3 regions of the Pseudomonas sp. JL3 genome follow, and region 1 is predicted to be linked to each of the others. Evidence: predicted binding sites of a transcription regulator. Region 1 holds the regulator's gene; each other region holds the start of a gene.
The links. The regulator FliA, encoded in region 1, starts transcription of late flagellar genes. The targets are predictions, from matches to a motif close to CTAAAGTTTNNNNNNNNNNNGCCGNTAA.
Positions count from the first base shown of each region.

Region 2: the regulator FliA is predicted to act here: its motif matches at 1,547-1,574, upstream of MMG91_RS15430 (methyl-accepting chemotaxis protein).
Region 3: the regulator FliA is predicted to act here: its motif matches at 1,340-1,367, upstream of MMG91_RS01090 (methyl-accepting chemotaxis protein).

Region 1 covers NZ_JAKWJK010000010.1:140,561-143,838, forward strand. The annotation lists gene flhF (flagellar biosynthesis protein FlhF) at 1-332, shown strand, start outside; gene fleN (flagellar synthesis regulator FleN) at 449-1,279, shown strand; gene fliA (RNA polymerase sigma factor FliA) at 1,276-2,016, shown strand; gene MMG91_RS18105 (chemotaxis response regulator CheY) at 2,184-2,555, shown strand; gene MMG91_RS18110 (protein phosphatase CheZ) at 2,578-3,278, shown strand, end outside.
Region 2 covers NZ_JAKWJK010000008.1:1,088-4,365, forward strand. The annotation lists gene MMG91_RS15420 (NorM family multidrug efflux MATE transporter) at 1-418, opposite strand, end outside; gene MMG91_RS15425 (LysR substrate-binding domain-containing protein) at 576-1,496, shown strand; gene MMG91_RS15430 (methyl-accepting chemotaxis protein) at 1,681-3,278, shown strand, end outside.
Region 3 covers NZ_JAKWJK010000001.1:259,886-263,163, forward strand. The annotation lists gene MMG91_RS01080 (aldo/keto reductase) at 1-423, shown strand, start outside; gene MMG91_RS01085 (hypothetical protein) at 473-1,000, opposite strand; gene MMG91_RS01090 (methyl-accepting chemotaxis protein) at 1,433-3,278, shown strand, end outside.

The sequences.
Region 1 (3,278 bases):
AAAATTATCTGGTCTTGGCAACCACCAGTCAAAAACAGGTTCTAACCGCTGCTTATCACAGTTACAAGCGCTGCGGCCTCGCTGGCTGCATCCTGACTAAACTGGATGAAACGGCAAGCTTGGGTGAGGTGTTGAGCCTGGCCATTAGTCATGAATTGCCGGTGGCTTACCTGACCGATGGCCCGCGGATTCCGGATGATTTGCATCTGCCGCGTCGTCATCAGTTGGTCAGCCGCGCCGTTAGCGTGCAAATGCAGGAAGAACCCAGCGAAGAAGCCATGGCTGATATGTTCGCTGATATTTACCACAGTCCGACCAAGCGGGTTGGCTGAGGTATTAATGAACAGTTTTTGTACCTACATCGATGGTCTGCCATGCATTGTTCAGTTGGTGAACGCGCAGCCAGTAATGTGGCCTCCGTCTAAGTAAGACAAGGTAAAGAAATAACATGGGCAGCATGCATCCCGTACAGGTGATCGCGGTGACCGGCGGCAAAGGTGGCGTCGGGAAGACTAACGTGTCAGTGAACTTGTCCCTGGCTCTAGCTGAGCTCGGCCGGCGCGTCATGCTGCTGGATGCCGATCTGGGGCTGGCGAACGTCGACGTCCTGCTGGGGCTGACACCCAAACGTACCCTGGCCGACGTGATCGAAGGCCGCTGTGAGCTGCGCGACGTGCTGTTGCAGGGGCCTGGCGGGATCCGCATCGTCCCGGCTGCGTCCGGCACCCAGAGCATGGTTCATCTGAGCCCGGCCCAGCATGCCGGCCTGATCCAGGCCTTCAGCGACATCGGCGACAACCTTGACGTATTGGTGATCGACACCGCTGCGGGCATTGGTGACTCGGTAGTCAGTTTCGTCCGCGCAGCGCAAGAAGTCTTGCTGGTGGTGTGCGACGAGCCGACCTCCATCACTGACGCCTACGCGCTGATCAAACTGCTTAACCGCGACTACGGCATGAATCGTTTCCGCGTCCTGGCCAACATGGCGCAGAGCCCGCAGGAAGGCCGCAACCTGTTCGCCAAGTTGACCAAGGTCACGGATCGTTTCCTCGACGTCGCCTTGCAATACGTCGGTGCGGTGCCTTACGACGAAAGCGTGCGCAAGGCCGTGCAGAAGCAGCGTGCCGTCTACGAAGCCTTCCCGCGTTCCAAGTGCGCCCTGGCGTTCAAGGCCATTGCGCAGAAGGTCGATACCTGGCCGCTGCCGGCCAACCCGCGTGGTCATCTGGAATTTTTCGTCGAGCGCCTCGTGCAACAGACCGCAGGACCCGTCCTATGACAGCCAGTGGCTACAACCTCTACAAGAAGTCGGCACGTGACGCGCAGTACGAGCTGATCGAGCGTTACGCGCCACTGGTCAAACGCATTGCCTACCACTTGCTGGCGCGTTTGCCTGCCAGTGTCCAGGTCGAAGACTTGATCCAGGCCGGGATGATCGGCCTGCTGGAAGTATCAACCAAATACGACGCCAGCAAAGGCGCGAGTTTCGAGACGTACGCGGGCATTCGAATCCGCGGCGCGATGCTCGATGAAGTGCGCAAGGGGGACTGGGCACCACGTTCGGTTCACCGCAATACCCGCATGGTCAGCGACGCAATTCGCTCGATTGAAGCTAAAACCGGTCGTGACGCTAAAGATCACGAAGTTGCGGCCGAACTCCAATTGAGTCTCGACGATTATTACGGAATTTTGAACGACACCCTGGGCAGCCGGTTATTCAGTTTCGACGATCTGTTGCAGGACGGCGAACACGAAGGGCTGCACGAGGATGGCGCCAGTGCTCATCTCGAGCCGTCACGCGATCTGGAAGATGAACGCTTCCAGGCGGCGCTGGCGGACGCGATTGCCAATTTGCCGGAGCGTGAGCGACTGGTGTTGGCGCTGTACTACGACGAAGAGTTGAATCTCAAGGAAATCGGTGAGGTCCTGGGGGTCAGCGAATCGCGGGTCAGCCAGTTACACAGCCAGTGCGCGGCCCGTTTGCGGGGGCGTTTGGGGGAGTGGCGAGCGCGCTGAAGGCAGTGTGGGGACACTGCGAATGGAGCGGGTGTGGTGTTGAACTGCGCCGGTCTCGATCTGTTGTGCTCCAGACAGTCATTGAGTGCTTTGCCGGATTGATTGAAATGGCGCGTCCAGGTGCTGGGCGCGTTTAAGACTGCTTGGAGGTCGAATTGGACAAGAACATGAAAATCCTCATCGTTGATGACTTCTCAACGATGCGGCGGATCATAAAAAACCTGTTGCGTGACCTTGGGTTCACCAACACGGTCGAGGCTGACGATGGCACCACTGCCATTCCGGTGCTCAACAGCGGGAGCATCGACTTTCTGGTAACGGACTGGAACATGCCTGGCATGACCGGTATCGACCTGCTGCGTCACGTGCGCGCCGATGAAAAGCTCAAGCACCTGCCGGTGCTGATGGTGACCGCTGAAGCCAAGCGCGAGCAAATCATCGAAGCGGCCCAGGCCGGTGTTAACGGCTATGTGGTCAAACCCTTCACAGCCCAGGCGTTGAAAGAAAAAATCGAGAAGATTTTCGAACGCATCGGTTGATGTACTGCGCCACGGGGGAGCTATGGAGCATAACGAATCTTCACAGGGCGATTTTGAGTCGACCCTGAAAAAACACGCGGTCGAACTGGTCGAAAGCCTTGAAAAAGGCAGGTTCGGCGACGCTGTGCAACTGATCCATGAGCTCAACCAGACCCGTGACCGCGGCCTGTACCAGGAAGTGGGCAAGCTCACCCGCGAGCTGCATAGCGCGATCGTCAATTTCCAGATTGACCCGCACATGCCGCAAGCCGAGGAAGTGTCTCAGATCACGGATGCCACCGAGCGCCTGGGTTATGTGGTCAAGCTGACCGAGGCCGCGGCCAACCGCACCATGGACCTGGTGGAAAATGCCACGCCACTGATCAACAGCCTGAGCGACGAAGCTCAGGCGCTGAGCACGGATTGGGGACGGTTCATGCGTCGCGAAGTCGGGGCTGAAGAGTTCCGCGAACTGGCTCGGCGGGTCGACGGTTTCCTGACACGCAGCAGCGAAGACAACCGCATCGTGTCGAGCAACCTCAACGACATTCTGCTGGCCCAGGATTACCAGGACCTCACCGGTCAGGTGATCAAGCGCGTGACCCAATTGGTCACCGACGTTGAAAGCAACCTGCTCAAGCTCGTGCTCATGGCCAGTCAGGTCGACCGCTTTGCGGGTATCGAACATGACCGTGAAGCGATGCTGGCTGAAAAAGATCCACAAAAACATCTCTCGCAGGGTGA
Region 2 (3,278 bases), on a different contig from region 1:
CGGGCAGGGCGAACGGCAGGATCAACAGAAACTGGCCGGCCGCCTGAACGTTGGTTGCGGTCTGTCCGAACAGCAGCAACACCGGTTTGAGGTTCCACAGCAGCAACCCCGCCACCAGTGCCATCAACCAGGCCAGCCACAACCCGGCCTGGGTCAGTCGCGCGGCGCCGATGATGTCGCCCGCGCCCTGACGGATCGCCACCAGGGTGCCGACGGCGGCGATCACGCCGATGCAGAAAATCGACACGAACGAATACGTCGCTGCGCCCAGACCACCACCGGCCAGCGCCTCGGGACTCAGGCGCGCCATCATCAATGTGTCGGTGAGGACCATCAGCATGTGCGCCAACTGCGAGGCAATCAACGGCCCCGCCAGCCGCAGGATGGCCCAGAGTTCAATACGCGCTGGATGCTGCATGATCATCACGCTCGATTGTCAGAGAGAACAGGAAGCGTCGATTCTCGGCGCTCTGCGGGGTTTCCACAAAGGGATAAAAAGGATGGGTGGCATGATTAAAACTCATGCCAGGGACTTTCTGATAAGTTGAGGCAACCGCGCTATAGGAGCTTTCCCAATGTCTCGTCGTCTTCCTCCCTTGTATGCCCTGCGAGCATTCGAAGCGGCGGCGCGACATAGCTCGTTCACCCGCGCCGCCGAAGAACTGTCGATCACCCAAAGTGCGGTCAGCCGGCACATTCGTACGCTCGAAGAGCATTTCGCCTGTCGGCTGTTTCACCGCAGCGGGCGCAACCTGCAACTGACCGAATCGGCGCGGCTGATCCTGCCCGGCATTCGTGAAGGCTTCACCGCCCTTGAGCGGGCCTGCAATACCTTGCGCGCCGAGGACGACATCCTGCGCATGAAAGCCCCGTCGACCCTGACCATGCGCTGGCTGTTGGCGCGGCTCAGTCGTTTTCGACACCTGCGACCGGGGAACGAGGTGCAATTGACCAGCGCCTGGATGGACATCGATACGGTGGACTTCAACCACGAACCCTTCGACTGCGCTGTCATCCTCAGCAACGGGAATTTTCCACCAGACTGGGAGGCGACTTTCCTGTTCCCCGAAGAGCTGATTCCGGTGGGCGCACCGAATCTTCTGAAGGATCAACCATGGGACGTTGCGCGCCTGGCCAGTACCGAGTTGCTGCACCCGACGCCGGACCGTCGTGACTGGCGCAACTGGCTGGAGCGCATGGGCCTGACCGATCAAGTCTCGCTCAAGGGCGGGCAGGTATTCGACACGTTGGAGTTGGGCATGATCGCCGCTGCCCGAGGTTACGGCGTGTCCATGGGCGACTTGCTGATGGTGGCTGAGGATGTTGCGCAGGGACGTCTGAGTTTGCCGTGGCCGACGGCCGTCGCCAGTGGTGAGCATTATTACCTGGTCTGGCCGAAAACCCGCCCCGGCGGTGAGCGTTTGCGTCGCCTGAGCGATTTCCTGCAAGGCGAAGTCCGGGCCATGGAATTACCGGATGTCGAACGCCTGGGCTGAATCGATGGAGCCGCCGCAATGGCGGCCTTGAGCCATATCCCCGTTAATTGCTCAAGTATTCAGCTTTGCCGCCGAAAATCTGCTGATGGCACCGTCGTGCAGGTTCCATGTTTTCCCCACAATCAGAAATTTTGCCGAGTGTGCGACGGGTCAGAATGATCCGGCCACTGGGTCAGGAGCTGTCATGTCTCAACCTCGTGCTCGGATTGCCTCACAGCTGGGTCTTGCGCTTGCCGTGATTCTGGCGATTGTCATCAGTGGCAGCACAGTATTTGCCCTGCGCTCGCTTGACTCGGCCAACCTCGCCACCCGCGAAGAGCATCTGGCCAGTGAGGCCCGCTTGCTTGCCGATCAGCTGAGCACCTTTCACGGCACCTTGCGTGAAAGCACCCAGCGCCTGGCCGGCCTGTTCGAGAAGCGCTTCAGTGCCGGTTTGAGCGTGCATCCGGATGAGCCGGTGACTGTGGCGGGTGTGCAGACTCCGGGCCTGCACCTGGGCAGTGATGTGTTGAACAACAACTTCGCCGAAGTCGACGAATTCAAGCAAATGACCGCAGGCGTCGCGACCGTGTTCGTGCGCAGCGGTGAAGAGTTCATTCGGGTCAGCACGAATGTCACCAAACAAGACGGCAGCCGTGCCATTGGCACGCTGCTCGACCACGCGAATCCGGCTTACGCCCGTTTGATGGCGGGGCAGAACTATGTGGGTCGAGCTTTGCTTTTCGAACGCTTCTACATGTCGCAGTACACCCCCGTACGCGACAGCAGCGGTAAGGTCATTGCCGTGCTGTACGTGGGTTTCGATTACACCGACGCGCAGAACGCGCAGTTCGCCAACCTCAAACGCTTCCGCATCGGTCAGACCGGTTCGCTGGCATTGCTGGATGAACAAGGCAAATGGCTGGTGCCTATTGCCGGTGTGGAGGCACTGGATCAGGCGGTCTCGAGCATCGTCGGTCTGGCCAAAACACCGGGCAAAGGCGACTTCTGGAACGACAAGTCGCAAGACTTTTACAGTGTTGCCGTACCGTTCGAAGGCGGGCCGTGGTCGGTGGTGGCGAGCATGCCGAAAACCGAAATCCGCGCCGTGACCTGGAGCGTCGGCATTCAATTGGCGATCGGCAGTCTGCTGGCGATGCTGCTGGCGGTGGGGGCGGCGGTCTGGTTGCTGCGCAGCAAATTGGCGCCACTGGGTGACTTGGTGCGCCAGGCCGAAGCCTTGGGCGCTGGTGATTTGAGTGTTCGCCTGAACGTGTCGAGCAATGACGAAATCGGCCAACTTGCCCGCGCCTTCAATCAGATGAGCCAGGCCCTGTCGACCATGGTCGAGCACATCCGCAAAGCCTCGGGTGAGGTCAACAGCCGTGCCCAGGCGTTATCCGGTTTGTCCGGTGGCGCCTATGAAGGGATGGAGCAGCAGTCCGGCGAAATCACCAGCATGGCCGGCGCCGTGGAAGAGTTCAGCGCCACCTCGCTGAACATTGCCGATAACATGAGCAACACCCAGCGTCTGGCGCAGGAAAACGCACAGCAAACCCAGATCGGTCGTACGTCGATGGACGAAGCGTCCTCATCCCTGGAGCAAATCGCCGGTGCACTGAACAGCACCGCGACGGTGATCAATACCTTGGGCCAGCGCTCCCAGGAAATCGGCGGCATTGTCGGGGTGATTACCGCGATCGCCGAACAAACCAACCTGCTGGCGCTCAACGCAGCCATCGAAGCCGCCCGCGCCGGTGAGCAGGGCCGTGGGTTTGCGGTGGTGGCCGATGAGGTGCGCAA
Region 3 (3,278 bases), on a different contig from region 1:
CTGGCCGCGTGCCAACGCCTGGGCGTTGCTTTTGTGCCTTACAGTCCGTTGGGCCGGGGCTTTTTGACCGGTGCGCTGAGAAGTCCGGATGACTTCGCAGCCGATGACTACCGTCGCTTCAGTCCACGTTTTCAAGGAGAAAACTTCGCAAAAAACCTGTTGCTGGTGCAGCAGGTGCAGGCTCTGGCCGCCGACAAGGGTGTGACGGCAGGCCAACTGGCGTTGGCATGGGTCCTGGCTCAAGGGGATTACCTGATCCCGATACCAGGCACCAAACAGCGCAAGTATCTGGAAGAAAATGTGGCGGCTCTGGACGTGAAGCTGAGCCGCGAAGAATTGCAGGCCCTGGAAGCGATATTCCCGGCCAATGCCACGGCAGGTCTGCGTTATCCGGAAGAAATCATGAAGTTGCTTGATCGGTAGCAGGTACCCGGCCCGTTCGAGCGTTCGAGCGGGCCAGCGCTGTCAAACATCACGCCTTGGACTTGACACCCTTGTCGGTCGGGGTCGTACCGTTGCCCTTGCCGTAAGTTTGCAAGTTCTGCAGTACGTAGATCGCCGTCTTGTATTCCGGAATCAGGCCAGCGGCGTACTTGTCACCCTTGATACTGTTGTTCTGAATGGTGTCCAGTTGCGTGGCGAAATACTCCAGTGCATTGAACTTCGCATCCGGGTCTTTCTGTACGCCAAATCGGTCAAACTTGTCTCCGGCATTAAGCAAGGTCATCGAAGTAATATCGGAAATCAGGCCTTTGCTTCTCAAGAAGGCACTGAGATTGCCCAGTTGCTTGGCGGAGACATTTTCCGGATCGAAGCCCTTGATGTTCCGGTGAAGTTTCTGCTCATCCATCTTCGCCGTATTGAGGGCATTGGGATTGTTCCCCACCAGTGCCAGCATCTGCTTGACCCGGGCGCTATGGGAAACAGGCTTGCTGCTGCCAGTGTCCTTGACCAACAAACCTGCTTTGCTTGTCCAGGCACCTGTATAGCCGATTGTCATGGCCGGGCTCCCGACTGAGTAACCGGATGCCGATCAACTAAAACACACAGACGTCCTTGTGAGGCGACCATAGAAGTACCTTGTTTAACCGAGTTAAGTGCGGGGAGTATCGATGCGCGCCCTCACGTCACCAACAAATATTTCCGTTTTTTACAATTCTTGTACATTTACGATACATACATAAAATCGCCCAGTTTCATTGGCCTACATGAACCTTTCGATATTGGCGCGGATAACTAATCAGGCTTTTATGTACGCCTTGGTTAGTTTGTTTGTATCAATGCGAACACGTTTCGCCTCATATCGCACATCACCTCGAAAAATCTTGTACGATCGTACCTAAAGCTCGACCTTCAGAAGCCGATATCCCTTCGACGCCCCGATTTTCAAACCCATATCCAATAATAAAAACGCTGCACAAGGACCGGTCCCATGCCCGCATTTCGTACCATTCAGGCTCGCTACACGCTGTTTCTGGTCCTGTTCATCCTGCTGTTATCCATCCTGACCGTGGTTGGCATCAGCCAACTGGTCGCGCCAAAACTGCGCCACACCGAAGAACAGGTGGCCCTCAATCGCATCGCCGAAGTGGCCGAACAGATCCAGGGCGAACTGAACAAGGTGCAAGCTCAGCAGCGCAGCATCACCCAGACCATTCCCCTGCTCGACAGCGCCGCCATCGACACGGTCCTGCCGGGCCTGGTTGATCAGTACGGTGAATTGAAAGTCTTCGGTGGCGGGATCTGGCCGTTGCCCGGTCAGCGCGAAGCCGGGCGCAACAAGTTCAGCACCTTCTGGCATCGCGATACTTCGGGGAAACTGGCGGTCAATACGTTCTGGAACAGCGACGCCGCGCCCAACTATTACGACCAGACCTGGTACAAGGGCGGCATGCAGACTCCGCGCGGCCAATGCGCCTGGGCCGCTGCCTATAAAGATGATGCCAGTGCCGAACCGCGCACCAACTGCGCCATGGCTATTCAGAAAAATGGCGCGGCGTACGGTGTCTCGACCATCGACGTCACGCTGGGTTTCTTCAACGACCTGGTGGCGCGCAAGGAAAAAGACTTGGGTGCAGAAATGCTGATCGTCGAGGCCGACGGCAAGATCATCAGCAACAGCTCGCGGATCAGCGGGCCGATCGTATTGAAAAACATCGCTGAACTGACCGGACAGTCGCCATTTGCCGCTCAGGTCAAGGCCGGACTGGCACAGCGGGACCAACCGCTGCAACGGGTCGAGTTCGATAACAAGGGTGAAGCCAGTACCTTCTTCATGCGTCCGATTGAAGGTACACCGTGGCTCCTCGCCACTGCCCTGCCGACCAAACTGATCACTGCCCAGCGTGACGATGTGCTCAACACGTTGAGCCTGTTGCAGATTCCGATGGTGATTCTGCTGGTGTTGCTGCAGGTCTACGCCATCCGCCAACTGATCCAGCGCATGAAAGCGTTGAAAGCCAACATCGACGCCTTGTCCACGGGCGATGCCGACCTTACCAAGCGCATCACCATCCGCGCCGAAGACGAGCTAGGCGCCATCGGTCATTCGGTAAACGCCTTTATTGCCTATTTGCAGAACATGATTGGCGAAGTCACTCAGGCGACGGGGGCGATGGCGTCGAGCCTGGAGAACTTGCAACGGACTTCCGCTCACACCAGCCAGATTCTGGTGCGTCACGCTTCGGAAACCGATCAGACCGTCACCGCCATCACCGAGATGAGTTCGACTGCTGACAGCGTCGCGCAGAACGCCGCCGAAACCGCCGCTTTCACACAACGCGCCAACGAGCACGCGGATCGCTCCCGCGTGGTGGTCGGCGAAGCGTCGAGCAGTGTGGTGGCGTTGATCGGTGAAGTAGCCAGTGCCACCCATAAAGTCGAAAGCATGCAACAGGACGCCCAACGCATCACCGAAATTCTCGGGGTGATTGGCGCCATCGCCGGGCAAACCAACTTGCTGGCGCTCAACGCCGCGATCGAAGCGGCCCGGGCCGGTGAGCAAGGCCGTGGGTTCGCGGTGGTCGCCGATGAAGTCCGCGCCCTCGCTGCCCGCACCCAGGCTAGCACTTCGGAAATCAACGAAATGCTGACCCGCCTGACCCAAGGCGTGAGTTCGTCGGTCAGCGCCATGGAAAACACCCAGGTCAGCTGTCAGTCGGCCGCCGATGCCACGGCGCGGGTCAACTCCGGCCTGGATGAAATGGCCGGCTCCGTCAGCCACATCAATAGCCTGAGCACCCAGATCGCCACCGCCGCCGAGCAGCAAAGCGCAGTGA